3 linked regions of the Microbulbifer sp. GL-2 genome follow. The protein of the gene in region 3 interacts with the protein of the main gene of each other region in a pairwise test. Links are inferred from orthologs where the notes say so. Each region holds a gene or a part of one and is shown on either strand. Other genes may lie near its edges.

What was found. Proteins that work in one complex are often made in the same cells at the same time.
Region 1: the proteins of grxD (region 3) and GL2_RS13875 interact in binary tests that used the Escherichia coli proteins (3 or more experiments, as listed by UniProt). The link is inferred for Microbulbifer sp. GL-2 from one-to-one orthologs.
Region 2: the proteins of grxD (region 3) and GL2_RS11650 interact in binary tests that used the Escherichia coli proteins (3 or more experiments, as listed by UniProt). The link is inferred for Microbulbifer sp. GL-2 from one-to-one orthologs.

The regions. Positions count from the first base shown.
Region 1 is NZ_AP019807.1:3,184,687-3,188,803, reverse strand. What follows is about bases 1,406-4,117. They hold GL2_RS13875 (BolA family transcriptional regulator), read right to left. Parts: upstream 3,063-4,117; coding sequence 2,748-3,062; downstream 1,406-2,747. Other genes in these bases: djlA (co-chaperone DjlA), read right to left, coding at 3,140-3,922; GL2_RS13880 (OmpW family protein), read right to left, coding at 1,460-2,302. Also shown: GL2_RS13885 (CoA-acylating methylmalonate-semialdehyde dehydrogenase), read left to right, coding at 1-1,212. UniProt on the Escherichia coli protein: Transcriptional regulator that plays an important role in general stress response. Has many effects on cell morphology, cell growth and cell division. Acts by regulating the transcription of many genes, including dacA (PBP-5), dacC (PBP-6), ampC and mreB.
Region 2 is NZ_AP019807.1:2,678,999-2,683,112, reverse strand. The notes cover bases 1,406-4,114. They hold GL2_RS11650 (BolA family protein), read right to left. Parts: upstream 3,023-4,114; coding sequence 2,789-3,022; downstream 1,406-2,788. Other genes in these bases: GL2_RS11645 (phospholipid-binding protein MlaC), read right to left, coding at 3,112-3,765; murA (UDP-N-acetylglucosamine 1-carboxyvinyltransferase), read right to left, coding at 1,484-2,746; hisG (ATP phosphoribosyltransferase), read right to left, coding at 1,406-1,428. Also shown: hisD (histidinol dehydrogenase), read right to left, coding at 1-777; more of hisG, read right to left, coding at 799-1,405. UniProt on the Escherichia coli protein: Involved in cell resistance against acid stress.
Region 3 is NZ_AP019807.1:2,800,666-2,808,223, forward strand. What follows is about bases 2,886-5,769. They hold grxD (Grx4 family monothiol glutaredoxin), read left to right. Parts: upstream 2,886-4,103; coding sequence 4,104-4,436; downstream 4,437-5,769. Other genes in these bases: GL2_RS12190 (aspartate aminotransferase family protein), read right to left, coding at 2,886-3,769; bfr (bacterioferritin), read right to left, coding at 4,547-5,026; GL2_RS12210 (DUF2254 domain-containing protein), read right to left, coding at 5,333-5,769. In the rest of the region: GL2_RS12180 (ribonucleoside-diphosphate reductase subunit alpha), read right to left, coding at 1-808; argF (ornithine carbamoyltransferase), read right to left, coding at 1,665-2,579; more of GL2_RS12190, read right to left, coding at 2,603-2,885; more of GL2_RS12210, read right to left, coding at 5,770-6,661; GL2_RS12215 (spondin domain-containing protein), read left to right, coding at 7,023-7,558. UniProt on the Escherichia coli protein: Monothiol glutaredoxin involved in the biogenesis of iron-sulfur clusters.

The DNA of each region.
Region 1 (4,117 bases), 380 kb from region 3 along the record:
GATGCTATGGGTGAACTGCAGCGCGGTATTGAGAATATCGAATATGTCTGCTCAGCCCCAGAAATGCTCAAAGGGGAACACAGTAAAAATGTCGGCCCCGCCATTGATTCCTGGAGTGAGTTTCAATCACTGGGGGTCTGCGCAGGAATTACCCCTTTTAATTTCCCGGCCATGGTCCCCCTATGGATGTGGCCAATGGCCATTGCCTGTGGTAACACATTTATATTGAAGCCCTCTGAACGCACACCCTCTTCCGCCTTATTTATTGCTGAACTGGGAATTGAAGCCGGCATCCCTGCTGGAGTTTTGAATGTCATCAACGGCGATAAAGAGGCAGTGGATACACTTCTCACCGATAAACGCATCCAGGCGATCAGCTTCGTAGGTTCCACTCCCATCGCGGAATATGTCTACACCACTGGTTCCTCACACGGTAAAAGAGTACAGGCTTTCGGTGGAGCAAAAAATCATGCCATTGTTATGCCTGATGCAGACCTCGATAACGCCGTAGCCGCCCTGATGGGAGCCGCCTATGGCTCCTGTGGCGAACGCTGTATGGCGATTTCCGTAGCGGTCGCCGTAGGAAATGATACCGCCGATGCTTTGGTTACAAAGCTGAAAGAGCAAATTGTCGCACTAAAAGTCGGCGATGGTATGGATAACCAGAATGATATGGGCCCTCTGGTAACGCCCATACACCTTAAAAAAGTTGAAGGCCTTATCTCTGCAGGTATTGAGGAAGGAGCAACACTCGTTGTTGATGGCCGTGATTTGACCGTACCGGGTTTTGAACAGGGAAATTACCTTGGGGCCTGCCTGTTCGATCACGTAAAACCTGAAATGAAAATCCATAGCAGTGAAATATTTGGGCCTGTACTCTGTTTGATGCGAGTAGAAACCATGCAGGAGGCCATGGATATTATCGATGCCCATGAATATGGCAATGGAACTTGCCTGTTTACTCGCGATGGTGAAGCAGCCCGTTACTTCAGTGACAATATCAAGGTCGGTATGGTGGGAATCAATGTCCCCCTCCCAGTGCCCGTTGCACACCACAGTTTTGGTGGCTGGAAACGTTCACTATTTGGGGATCTACATGCATACGGCCCTGACTCAGTTCGCTTCTACACTAAACGAAAAACCATTACCCAGCGGTGGCCAGCGAACGGCGTTAGAGAGGGAACACAGTTTAGCTTCCCAAGTAATGGCTAGTTTAAAAGGATCACCAAAAACAGACCCACAGATTTCTAAAAAAATTTATGGAAGTCACTATTATTTGAAAATAAAAATGGAAGCATGCATAAAAGCTAGAAAAAATGAAGGGTAAGATCGGAAGAGAACAAGGGGAACCCAGATATAAATAGAAAATATCTCTTCACACTCCAACCCGGTCCAACAATAAATATTGAGAAAATAAAAAAGGGCGCCAAGCGCCCTTTTTTATTACAAAAAAGATTGATTACCAATGGAAATCAAACTTATAGCCCACACCGATATTAAAGACCCAGGGGTCAAACAGATAGTCACCACCAAATCTATGGCGGTAATCTATCTGATTTGGAACATCGGTAAAGAAAGTATCAACTTCAATATCAGTATCAACATCGAAGTAAATAAGAGCGAGGTTAATCAGCCAGCTACTGTCATGACCAAAATTAAAGTCAACACCAAGCTGCCAGGTGTATCCCCAATTATCACCCAAATTAAGCCGGCCAGCCCAGAATTCTTCCGCACCGGTAATCGGGTTAAACCAGCCCCAATCTCTTAAGCGCTCACTGCTGAAATCGGTATAGTTAAGACCAATTCCCATGTAAGGCTGTATCAAACAACTGGGGTCCAGAGGATACCAGTTCAGATAAGCCGCCGTCATCTGGGGTTCCCAGCGAGCAAAGTTACGGTTACGACCAAAGTCGCGGAGCCCAAACCGGTCGTGCCAACCACGACGGTCTCCACCAGTATGGCGGTCTCCGTCAGTGTAACTCAGTGAAACACCCCAGTGATCCATCGGTTTCCACTCAGCATTTATGAACCAACCCCATTCGTCACTTGGGTCGATATTCGTTCGAAAAGCGCCCCAATCACGATTGAAATTAGGGTTAAAGGGGTCTGGCCAGCGAAGCAAACTATCGGCAAAGGTTACATTATCCGAATTCGGAGAAATGTAAGCGCCGCCAATTCGGATCTTAAACTCCTGGGTGGGGGGTGGTGGTGGGGCATAACCAGCCGGTCCTGCCGAAGCGACACTAGAGATTGCTAAGGCGAGGGGCGTCATTACGGGGATCAGAATACGCGTCATCTTCATTTGTGGTAACTCCATTGAAATTCAGCAGATCAAACAGCAATCAGCCCAATCAATGGTCAGTCTAGTCGCACGAAAATACGGGTGTAGAAAAAACGTTCAATTGTTGGCGCCTAAACTTAGGTTTTTATTTTAATGGCGGATAGAAAATCATTTGGCGCGTAATTTTTTAGCAGGGAGGATTTTTTAGTGTGATTTTCACGCCTTACTTTAGTTTATCCTTGTATCACGAGTTTCACCCAAGTATTTCGGCTACACCATTTTCCATTCATGGAAAATGAATGCCAGGTGAACAAAAGCAACAGATATAAGAAGAAGCTCAAGATAAAAGAAAGAGCACTTTGGCGGCTGATTCAGAGGCTTCATATAGCCTCTGACTTGCGCTCTACACAGCCAAACTGGGATAGGAAGCTAACCACATAGTTAAAATTTATCAGGCGAATAATTGCTATCCGCCTTTGCTTTTACTTCCACCCTGGCATTCTGGGCTACTGGGTGCATCGCCTTCCCATTCATCTGGTGCATACGTATGAAGCGCAAGTGCATGAATAGGGCCTTCCATTTCATCAGAAAGGGCAGCATATACTTTCTGATGGCGCTGGACCTTTCTGGTTGACTTAAAAGTGCTACTTACTAAAACCACTCGAAAATGCATTTCAGATCCAGCTGGCACATTGTGCATATGACTTTCGCACTGAACATCAATGTACTGCGGATCAAATATGGCACTTAATTTTTCTTCTATCTGCTCTGCAAGACTCATAGGCTCTCTCAAAAACTCACCCTTTGGCTATTAAAATATTCTTTGACGAAAAGCATTGAGGCATTACCTCCCCGTGATCAAGTTACAACTTTTGCCTTATCTTTGCGTGCTTCGACAATCGCGTCATAGGCAACTGTGATGCTTTTCATTTGATCTTCCGCATGGCGCATAAATTCTTCAGGAAGACCTTTGGCGGCTATTTTATCTGGATGGTACTCAGCAGCCTTACGTCGATAAGCCAACTTCAAATCTCTATCGCTAGTTTCCGGTGAGCAACCGAGGACCGCGTAGTGCTGTTTCAGATCAGATACGCTATTTCCACCTCGTCGCTCAAATTCATTTTGCATGGCAGTAAAAAGAGACTCATGCAGGCCCAAGTCAACTGTGATTCGGCGTAAAATTTCTTCCTCAGTAGCATGTAGCTCTCCATCAGCGTAAGCAACGGCAAACAGAAGACGGTAAACCATTTCACGCATGGCTTGATTATGCACCAATACCCGGTACTGCCTGGCATAATCATAAATACTGTACTTATCGGTTTTGGCATTCTCAAAAATGCGAATGGCATGCTTACGCTCTTCCCCGCCAAGGCGGAGGTTATTTTGAATAAACTCCTCAATCAGCTGAACTTCAGCTTTTGACACAAGCCCATCGGCCTTGGCCATCTTCGCCAGCATGGAAAACAGGGTCACAATAAAAATGGTCTGGGCTCCGTCCCGGTTAAGCACCGCCTTTGCGCCACCAAGACGTCGCAGACCTGAACCAAAGGAGCTACCTACCCATGCACCCAAGGCTGCTCCAATGGGGCCGCCAAACATAAAGCCGAATCCGGCACCAATACCCGCCCCTAACCAGGACATACTCTCTCCTCCGAGCACCAGCCGGTACTCAAATATCAGATAGTTCTACTAAAAAACTCACACATAATACCACGCGAAAGATTGCGCCAAGATACATTCATGACCATACAGTCTAAAAATAACTGACTCCAGGCTGCTTTAAATGGTCTTCTCACCCTTATTTAGGTACCTGACTGCTCCTGACTATCTGCCACA
Region 2 (4,114 bases), 120 kb from region 3 along the record:
CATGGCAATCCAGTCCGGATCAGTGGCGCCATCACAAATCACCAATATCTCCGAGGGGCCAGCGATCATATCAATAGCCACATGGCCAAATACCGCTCGCTTGGCGGCGGCGACAAAGATATTACCGGGGCCAACGATCTTATCTACCGCTGGTATCGTCTCAGTACCATAGGCCAGAGCAGCCACCGCCTGGGCCCCACCAATGGTATACAACTGATCCACACCGGCGATTGCCGCAGCTGCCAGAACCAGATCACTAAGCTCTCCCTGTGGAGCAGGCACGACCATAATCACGGAATCAACACCGGCAACTTTTGCCGGAATCGCATTCATCAATACTGAAGAGGGGTAGCTGGCCTTACCACCGGGCACATAAATACCCACTCGCTCCATCGGCGTAATTTGCTGGCCGAGCACAGTGCCATCCGACTCAGTGTAACGCCAGGATTCCTGCCGCTGGTGCCGGTGATATTCGTCTACACGCTGTGCAGCTAGTTCCAGGGCTTCGCGCTCAACGACACTGATACGCTCAAGCGCTTCAGCCAGCGAAGCTGGTCCCAGTGCGAACTCTTCTGCCCGAACCAACTCGCGATGGTCAAACCGATTGGTATAATCGATTACCGCGGCATCGCCGCGACTCCGTACCTGCTGCAGAATCTCGGCAACAGTTGCCTCAACTCCCTGGTTCGCTACAGCCTCCCAGGCAAGCAGTTGCCCCAGCTGTATATCAAAATTCTTATCAATGGCATTCAGCCGGCGGATACTCTTGCTAGTCATGGCTTCCCAAGTTTTTCAACTTTATGCGACTGCCGCTGCCAGCTTCTCAATCAAGTCACTGATCGGCTTGTACTTCATTTTCATGGCCGCCTTGTTAACGATCAGACGGCTACTAATCTGCGCGATAGTTTCACGTGCCTCCAGGCCATTAGCCTTCAGGGTATTACCGCTATCGACAATATCGACAATTTCATCGGCCAGATCCATCAACGGGGCCAACTCCATTGCACCATACAGTTTGATAATGTCAGCCTGACGCCCTTTGGCCGCATAGTGGCGCTTGGCGCTCTCCACAAACTTGGTAGCCACCTTGATCCGGCCGTGGGGCAGTGCAGCCCCCTTTACTCCGGCAGTCATCAGGCGGCATCGGGCAATACCCAGGTCCAAAGGCTCGTAGATACCGTCGGAGTGGTGTTCGAGCAAAGTATCCTTACCGGCCACCCCCATATCCGCAGCGCCATGCTGTACGTAGGTAGGTACATCTACACCTCGAAGGAGAAGCAGGCGAACGCCTTCACAGTTGGTGGGGAAGATCAGTTTACGGCTCTTGCCGAGGTCCTCCAGCGGCTCCAGTCCTGCAGCGGCGAGTAACGGTAGGGTTTCCTGCAGAATTCGCCCTTTGGTCAGAGCGATAGTGATTTGCATAGTCATGATCAGGTCGGATTATTTTGGCTGCCGCCCCCGAAAAGAGACGGCAATTTTCCCTTTAACCGGGTACGCGGCGAATATTCGCCCCCAGCTGCTGCAATTTTTCCTCGATGCACTCATACCCACGGTCAATATGGTAGATACGATCAACAATAGTAGTGCCTTCAGCAACCATACCCGCAATCACCAAGCTCGCGGAAGCCCGCAAATCAGAAGCCATCACTGGAGCCCCCTTGAGTTTCTCAACACCGGTAACAAACGCTGTATTACCTTCCAGGGTGATATTGGCCCCCATGCGGTTTAGCTCATGTACCTGGATCAGCCGATTCTCAAAAATGGTTTCAACCACTGCACCTTTGCCCTCCGCCACTGCATTCATCGCCATGAATTGAGACTGCATATCTGTCGGAAATGCCGGGTAAGGGGCTGTTCGGAAGCTGACTGCCTTGGGTCGATTACCTTTCATATCCAACTCAATCCAGTCATCTCCGCAGCTCAGGTGCGCACCGGCCTCCTCAAATTTGAGTAACACAGCATCGAGGATATCGGCACGAGTATGCAGTAAGCGCACTTTTCCACTCGCCGCTGCAGCAGCCGCCAAAAATGTGCCGGTCTCGATACGATCAGGCATTACAGTGAACGTACAGGGCGCCAATTTTGGAACTCCATGTACACGCAAGGTATCGGTACCCACACCCTCAATTTGAGCACCCATGGCAATCAGGAATTCCGCCAAGTCGACAATCTCGGGCTCCCGCGCTGCATTGTGCAGAACGGTAGTACCCTCCGCCAATACAGCGGCCATTAGCAGGTTCTCTGTGCCGCCTACAGTCACTTTTTCCATGACAATGTTGGCACCTTTCAGGCGGCCATTGGAGCGCGCCCGGATAAAACCACCATCAATTGTGATCTCCGCCCCCATTGCCTCCAACCCCTTGAGGTGGATATCAACAGGGCGACTGCCGATGGCGCAACCTCCAGGGAAGGATACATTTGCAACCCCGTGACGAGCCAATAATGGGCCCAGCACCAGAATCGACGCGCGCATGGTTTTAACCAGCTCGTAAGGCGCCGTCAGGTCATTAACCGAACGGGGGTCTATTTCCACACCCAGTTTTTCATCAATTGTGACATCGCACCCCATGCAGCGCAGCAGGGTGATCATAGTGGTGATGTCATTAAGGTGCGGCAGGTTGTGGATATGTACAGGGCCATCAGCCAGTAGGGCTGCGGCTAAAATCGGTAGCGCAGAGTTCTTCGCACCAGAAATTCGCAATGTTCCAGATACTGGGCTGCCGCCCTCTATTATTAACTTATCCATTCGGCCTCATATTTCGGATGTCGCAGGTTGTACAGCAACAGGTTAACGACTGGCTTCTTCTGGAGTAAGTGTCTGCATCTGCACGGCATGCAGGGTACCGTCAGCAATTTTTTCATTGAGCGCAGCGTAAACAAGCTGCTGCTTTTTTAGACGACTCAAGCCTTCAAAGGCACTGCTGACCACAGTTACCAATACGTGACTGCCCTCAAAAGTGACATCGACATTACTCTCAGGAATATGACCCTCAATCAGGGCTTTGATTTCATCAGGTTGCATAGGCGGGATTTGCGTTGAGTTGAAAAAACAGCACGCAAGTGTACTTGAATCAAGCGGAGCGCGCAGCTGCGCGCCCCAAAGATCGCTAACTAGCTCACTTTATCAACAACATCCTGGCCGGCAGACCAGTTGGAAATGACCTTGTCGATATCACCATAGGTTTGCATGGACTGGGCAAACTGGCTGCGGAAGGTTTTCCCCAAATTGACCCCGTTCAGAATTACATTAATCAACTTCCACTGCCCAGCACGGTTCCGCACCAGTGTATAGGATACTTTGGTAATACCCTCTTCACTGCGCACTTCCTGCAAAACATTAACCCGGTTTCCCGAGGGGAGAGTACCGGGGTTGACCACCTTCACATCGAGGTCGCCAAAGTTTGCCACGCCTCGGGCAAAAGTGGCCACCAGATCGCGGCGAAATGTGCTGGTAAAACGTGAGCGCTGGGTTGCTGTAGCCTGCTTGGCATAGCGCCCCATTACTCCGCGCGCAATAAAATCAAAATCCACAACCGGGTTCAGGACCCCCTCAACCGCAGTGTAATATTTTTGTGGATCGGAATTGGCATATTGCGAATTTGTACGAATCACACCCAGCAACTTTTGGGAAACCCCTTCAATCATGGTGTAGGGATTTTGGTTGGCGTGCGCCACAGGAACCACAGCAGAAACCAATACTGCGCAGAGTAAAAAATTTAGCCACCGGGAAAAACCGTACCGACCAGCCCAAAATGATGTGTTCACAAATAATCTCCAATTAGCAAATCATTCCTTGGACGCACATAGCGTAAATAAGTGCCATGACGATGCTACTGCCCATTTCTCCCGCAGGAACTCCAGGAGCCTTGTCGATCGTCCGTTGAGTGACAGAGCTGACAGCAGCGGCGGCAGACTATACCATGGCCACGCCCGTAGTTGTGGCAGTGTACGAGCGTGTCATTTGGCGCCTATTGAACAGTCTGCAGACTCTTACAGAGTCAGTTATCCGCTAGTAATATAGATTAGCACGACAACAACAATGACCTGGCCACAGCCGAGACCTGGCTCCTGAGTTCGTCAGGGTAAAAGGCTGCTTTGATCAATACCTTACAGC
Region 3 (7,558 bases):
ACGCGGGCAGGGTGGAAGCGTAGAGCTTTTCCATTTCGTGCTGGGTCGCGCGCTCAGCTACACCAAGGAAACGCAGGGCCTCGGAACGCAGTTTGTCTATCAGTAGGCTGGCGGTGGCGTAAGTGTAATTGGGCTCTTGCTCAACCAGGGTACGCGCGGTAATTACCAGTGCGGTGTTGATATCGTTTTCGGAAACGCCATCGTAGAGGTTCTTCAGGGCTTCACCGAGGATAGCGTCGGCATTGACATCCTTAAGACCTTCACAAGCCTCGCTGACAACAGTGCGCAGGCGCTCCATATCCAGAGGGACCAGGCTATCGTCTTCGAGTTTTACCCGGATGCTCGGGTGTGCATCAACGGCTTGCTGCTCAGCCGGGGCCTGGCTGCCTTTCTCAGCGCGCAGGCGGGCGTGCTCTTCACGGTAAAGTACATAGTCGCGCGCAACTTTTTGTTCGCCGGCGCGCATCAGGGCCAGCTCTACTTGATCCTGGATTTCCTCAATGTGGATGGTGCCGCCAGAGGGCATGCGGCGCTTGAAGGTGGCACTGATCTGGCTAACCAGCTCTCCAACCTGTTCGTGGACACGGCTGGACGCAGCGGCGGTGCCGCCTTCAACAGCGAGAAAGGCCTTGGTAACGGCGACGGAAATTTTACTGTCGTCGTAGGGGACAACGGTGCCATTGCGCTTGATAACGCGAATCTGTCCCGGTGCGGTAGCGGCCAGAGTGGTGCCGCCAGTAGCCTGGTCGCTTGAGGTGCCCGACTTTTCCGCAGGCACGATTTGAGAGCGCCCTGTCTCTGTGTGCATGTAAATCTCCGAAAGGTTTGTTTTGTTGTCTGTCCGCGTGTGTTCACCAGAACAGCGGCCACTAGACTGCGTGGCATGTGCGGAGCGGATCCATCGCATTCAGTAATCTCTCCCACATCGTGGGGGACACTGGAAACAGGCGGCTTTAATCGCCGGCTTTCTGTTCAGGTCTGCCGGCTGCTGCCTGCGGCGGATAATTCCTTTCCGCCCGCTTACCTCTGATTCTGCTTTGAAAAAAGCAGCGTCTGACGCCCGTCGCCAAAAAGTGTGGCTAGGCGCCGGAATTCGCCCCTTAAATTGGGGGTGCTCTCAGCTCGCTACCCCAATATATAGGGGTGTTGCCTCGAGTGCGCTACAAGATAATGCGGTAGGCGGGTCAGTTCAAGGCGAATAACTTTGTAGTTGTTTGTGGATAAATTGTGGGTAGGCTGGTTGAGTCAGTAGCCACTTCTGCGGCAGAGCCCGCCACTGCTGGGCTGTAAGGGGTTTGGTACTTCGCTGCGGGGCTAAATACAAGCTCTTACAATTTTTTTTAATAGCGAAGGCGTTCTAAATTAACAACGGCAATAACCATTTTCAAATGAGCGCAATTTGAGCAAGTTGGTACTAATATGACCAGATTTGTGGCGGGATTTTTATGTTGTCACCAATTTGCTTGTTAATTGTTCACCGATGAGAATTTGTGCAAATGTGTGTATATGCGCCAAGTCGGTGAAACTGTGGTGGAGTTACGCGAAGCAGTTTTTTGGTAGGTAAGCATGGGCCGGGGAACTGGCGCTAACAGTTGTGTGAAATAGGCTGGGTATGCCGGCCAGTGTGCGGTATGAGGCGCCACTGACCGGCGTGAAAAACATTTTTAGGCACTGTGCTCCTGCAGGAACTCCATTAGTGCTTTCTGAGCATGCAGGCGATTTTCGGCTTCGTCCCAGACTACGGAGATGCTCTCATCTTCCAGCAATGCGGCGCTCACCTCCTCATCGCGATGGGCAGGAAGGCAGTGCATAAATACTGCTTTGCTGTTGGCGTGACTCATCAACTCGTGGTTAACCTGGAAACGCTCAAAAGCCTTGGTGCGCACCTGCTGCTCTGTCTCTTGGCCCATAGAGGCCCAGACATCTGTGCTGACCCAGTCAGCATTGCGCACGGCCTCCTCAGGATTGTGTACAACTTTTACCTGGTCGCCGGCGGCGGCGAGAATATCAGCATCCGGCTCGTAGCCCTGGGGACAGGCGATACGCAGCTCGAAGTCGCATAGGCGCGCAGCATTGATATAGGAGTGGCACATGTTGTTGCCATCACCGATCCAGGCCACCACCTTGCCTTCGGGGCTGCCGCGATGTTCGACAAAGGTCTGAATATCGGCGAGCAGTTGGCAGGGGTGGTAGCTGTCGGTCAGCGCGTTAATTACCGGCACCCGAGAATGAGCGGCGAAGTGCTCAAGGGTTTGGTGGGCAAAAGTGCGGATCATCACCATATCTACCATACGCGAGATGACTCGCGCACTGTCCTCAATGGGCTCGCCGCGCCCAAGTTGGGTATCCCGTGGTGACAGGAATAGGGCACTGCCACCCATCTGCGCCATGCCGGCCTCAAAGGAAACCCGTGTGCGGGTGGAGGATTTTTCAAAAATCATTCCCAGCACCTTGCCGCGGAAAAGGTCGGTGGTTATGCCCTGGTCGCGCAGTGACTTCAGTTCGATAGCGCGCTCAATGATCTGTTTCAGTTCCTCCGCGGACAAGTCCAGCAAGGTGAGGAAGTGCCTGGTCGCCATAAGCTGTTCTCCATATTAATGCTTCAGACTGCTTGCAGGGCAAACTGTTGAATCAGGGTACTGATATCACCGGCCAGCTGCTGGCATTCGATATCTGTCAGGGTGAGTGGTGGTAGCAATCGAACCACATTGCCTGCGGTGACGTTAATCAGTATTCCCTGTGCACGGGCTTGCTCTACCAGTTCTGTGCAAGGGCGTTCCAACTCTATACCGATCATCAGGCCGAGCCCGCGAATGTCGACGATAAGGGGGCAGTCGTTGAGCTGAATGCGCAGAGATTGCAACAATTGTGTGCCGAGTTTTTCAGCGCGCTCGATCAACCATTCACTTTCCAGGGTCTCGAGTACGGCGAGACCGGCACGACAGGCGAGGGGGTTGCCACCGAAAGTAGAGCCGTGGCTGCCCGCAGTAAACAGTCGCGAAGCAGTACCGCGTGCCAGGCAAGCGCCGATTGGGGTGCCGTTGCCTAGTCCTTTGGCGGTAGTGAGTACATCCGGCAATATGTCCGTGTGCTGGTAGGCAAACATCCTGCCACTGCGGCCATTGCCGGTCTGGATTTCATCCAGCATCAATAGCCAGTCCTGCTGGTCACACAGGGTACGCAGGTTTGTCAGGTAGCCTGGGTCCGGGACGCGAATACCACCTTCGCCCTGTACTGGTTCCACCAGCACGGCGACGATATCGCTGTACCGCGTGGCCAGATGTTTAATGGCGGCGAGGTCGTTAAATGGCACTCTTAAAAATCCCTCCGGCAGCGGGGCAAAACCCTGCTGGACTTTTTCATTGCCGGTTGCGGTGAGAGTAGCAAGAGTACGTCCGTGGAAGGCCCCCTCCATTACAATGATATGGGGTGTTGCCAGTCCGCGCTCGTTGCCGAGCTTTCGTGCCAGCTTGATTGCCGCCTCATTCGCTTCAGCCCCCGAGTTGGAAAAGAAAACGTTATCCATGCCCGACATATAAACCAGCCGATCAGCCAGTTGTTGTTGTGCCGGAATGTTGTACAGATTGGAGACATGCAGCAGGGTATTGGCCTGCTCCTGTAGGGCTTCAGTTACCTTGGGGTGGCAGTGGCCCAGGCCGCACACGGCGATTCCGGAGATGGCATCCAAGTATCGTCGGCCCTGATCATCCCACACATAGTTCCCTTCCCCCCTGACCAGGGTCAGGGTTCTCTCGCCGTAGTTACTCATCAGTGTGGGGGTGCCACTACAGGGCCTCCTTTTTGGTATTCGAGTCGCTGATTTGATTTCCGCAGAAAATTTTGTATGTGGTATTTCTTTCCGCATTCCCTACGGGTTTGGCTAATACTATCACAAGCTTTATGTCGCGTATGCTGTCCATTTGGGGCTGCCGGACAGGACGTATTCCAGGTAGTGTGTGGCGTTTTTTTAATTCCGTGCTGGGCACCGGGTACTTATTCCCCCTGCGCTGGGGTACAATAGCGGCCCGTGCGCAATGGCTGGGTGCCGATGCGAAACACACGAATCATTTTTTTGCTTCCACCACCTGAGGTTTCTCAAGCTTATGGATACACTGGAGAACATCAAACAGCAGATTGCCGACAACGCCATCCTGCTTTATATGAAAGGTAGCCCCAACGCCCCCCAGTGCGGCTTTTCCATGCGCGCCTCCCAGGCGATGATGGCCTGCGGTAAGCGCTTCGCCTATGTGGACATCCTGTCCAATCCGGATATTCGCACCGAACTGCCGAAGTATGCCAACTGGCCAACTTTTCCTCAGCTGTGGGTTAAAGGCGAGTTGATCGGTGGTTGCGATATCATCATGGAAATGTATGAAAATGGTGAGCTGAAAACCCTGATTGATGAGGCTGCGGCTGAAGGTGAGGGCGACAACTAGACGAGTTGTTGTTCCTATGTGATTCCGGTGGCAGGGATAGCCGGACGTATTAAAGAAAAAAACCGCGGCTTTTACCGCGGTTTTTTTCTGTCAGAGGGTATTGTGACAAATCAGCCGGACGCTTTTTCCATCTGGGTTTGCAGGTAATTCTTGAGTCCCACTTTGTCGATCAGCTCAAGCTGGGTCTCCAGCCAGTCCACGTGTTCCTCTTCGGAATCGAGAATTTTTTCCAGCAGCTCGCGGCTACCGTAATCGCGTACAGATTCGCAATAGGCGATAGCATCACGAAGGTCGGGAATTGCCTTGTGCTCGATTTTCAAATCACACTTGAGCATTTCCTCGGTGTTTTCACCGATCATCAGTTTGCCCAAGTGCTGCAGGTTGGGAATGCCCTCAAGGAAAAGAATACGCTCGATCAACCAGTCGGCGTGCTTCATTTCATCAATAGATTCGTGATACTCCTGCTTGCCAAGCTCCTTTAACCCCCAGTTGTCGTACATGCGAGCGTGCAAAAAATATTGGTTAATGGCTACCAGCTCATTACCTAATACTTTGTTTAAATGTTCGATAACCTTGGGGTCGCCTTTCATAGCTTTGCTCCTGTGGCCCTGCGAGCTCGATAAGGCCAGCAGAGGATTCCTAATTGTTGGTCGCTTGAGATAAGTAGAGATAAAAGTGACTAAACAGGTTGAGTCACTAAAGTCTGCGGCTGACCGTTTTCCCACAATTTATTCTAGGGTGGCAACTGCAATCCGGGCCGAGTTTGCGTTGCGATTTGCGGCAAGTCAAGAAAAAATATTTGTTGCAGAATGCAGGAAAAACAAGGGTTTAAACATTAATTCAGCCGAAAATCGCAACGAAAATGATTCCTGTTTAGGTTGAGCGGGCGGACGGTTTTAGTCTGTCAGCCTCGTTTGAATGTCGGATATTTTTTCTTTAATAGCATTTAAATCACTGGCACTTTTAATGTAAAAATCGCTGTCTTCAGAAAGACGGCTGAGGTAATCGGATAAGGCTGACTTATCTTTTTTACGCCTGCAGATTCCGGTTAGATTGCTTAGTGAATTGAGCAGGTGGAGAATAAAGACGCCATTGGAATGGCCGTGTTCAATAATTTCATCCAGTGCGGCGCTGAGCAATTGAGAAAATTCCAGTCGACAGCTGATGAGGCGTAATTGATTGGATGAATCGGTAAAGCAGTTTGGAAGCTCTGGGCGCAATAAGACCTTACCCAGGCCTTCGACTAGGCGCTCGACACTAGAGTAAGCAGTAAACGGGTCGTTGATGCCAGAAGATAGTGCGCGTACAGCAATTTGTGACAATTGCTGGATACAGAAAACAACATCCTGCTCAGAGGTGGGCAGAGAGCCAATCAGTATAGCGCTCTGAACCTGTGATTGTGATAAAGCAGGTGAATTATTCTGATCTTGGTAAATACGCCCGATATCATTCCAGCTGTGTAGAAACGAGCCTGGGTGGCATTCAATTTTTATACAGCAATTATACTGCCGGGCAATACTGATTAACTTCTCGCGATCAATAAACTGTACGTAACCACTACGAGAAGTTGGCACAGCCATCTGGTTGTTTCCCAGCTTCAATCTCGATACATCGAATAATTGCCCTTTGTCAGCGTCGGTAGTCTCTGGGTACTCGCGATTAATTGATTGGTAGAATTCGCTGTAAACACGCTGGGTGATGTTGTCTGCCTGTATGGACTGAGCGACATTGTGAATGAAATAAACCAGGCACCCGATACTGGCCAAGGTTAACAGCAAGGCAAACTGCACCGAAAAACCGTAACTACCCAATGCCCCCCCTGATCTCCCGATTACACGCATGGTGACTAGTGCATAGGTAAAGGTTGCGAGAAAAATACCCAGGGAAACCTGGGTGCCTCTATCGCGGATGAAGTTGCGTACCAGGTGGGGACCATATTGATTTGAAGCGAGTGTCAGAGCCACCATTGTGATCGAAAATACCGTTCCTGCGACAGTGATGGTTGATCCGGCGATTACTGACAATAGGGCGCGGGCACTTTCCGTATCACGTATCTGTAGCAGGGAGGGAAGTGACCATCCTTGCCTGTCACTGAGAGGGAGGGCAGCTAAATTATCCAGAGTGCGCATCAGCCATGCGAGGAGCAGCGCCATCAGAATCATTACTAAAGGCACACTCCAGAAACTGGAGCGTAACTTCTCATACAAGTGTCCAAATTTTTTCATGGTTTGTCGCTGGCACAGAGATAAAGCCAGCTTAGCCAATGGCAGTGGAAAGGAGACAGAACCGGAAAACAAGGGGGTGCTCCCGGTCGCCGATATCTGGAGCAGTGGGTTATGCGTTTAGTTGATAGGGTAAAACAGGCAGTCTCTAGTTACAGTAAGCATGCGCCCCCTTAAAAGCTCTGGCAGAAGTCACGCCACCTTAAACTGCCTTAACAGATACATAGATACAGCGCTGTTAGACGCGTGGCGCCTCCGTGATAAAAATGTGATGTTTTGGTGACAGTTATTGGATATCTCACCCTTAGTCTGGAACAGGTTGATCGGCCATTTACTTGTTTAACCACAGACTTTGGGAATAACTATGAAAATAAAGTCAGTTCTCAGCGCGTTGACGCTGGCCACTGTCGCGACAGCGGCCCAGGCGCAAACTGCGTCAGTGGAAATCACGAATCTCACCCAGGGTATTTATTTTACGCCGTTACTGGTTTCCGCACATGTTGGTGAATTTCACCTGTTTGAAACCGGCTCCGCCGCAAGCCCGGAATTACAAATGATGGCCGAAGGCGGTGATATCAGTGGTTTGGTAGCCGCTGCCACAGCAATGGGGGCGGCCAATGTGGAAAATCCTGCGGCCGGTTTGCTAGCTCCAGGCACCAGTACCAATATCGAGGCGCTTGATACCGGCAGCAATGGATTCCTGTCCATAACCGCCATGCTGTTACCCACCAATGACGGTTTTGTCGGTCTCGATGCTTGGAAAATACCCACCGAACCGGGCAGCTATACCCTTTACCTCAATGCCTATGATGCCGGCACCGAGGCCAATAATGAATTGCTCGTTGAGGGCAGCGGAGCGCCATTTGTTGCTGGTATCCCCGCCAATCCAGGCGCTAATGG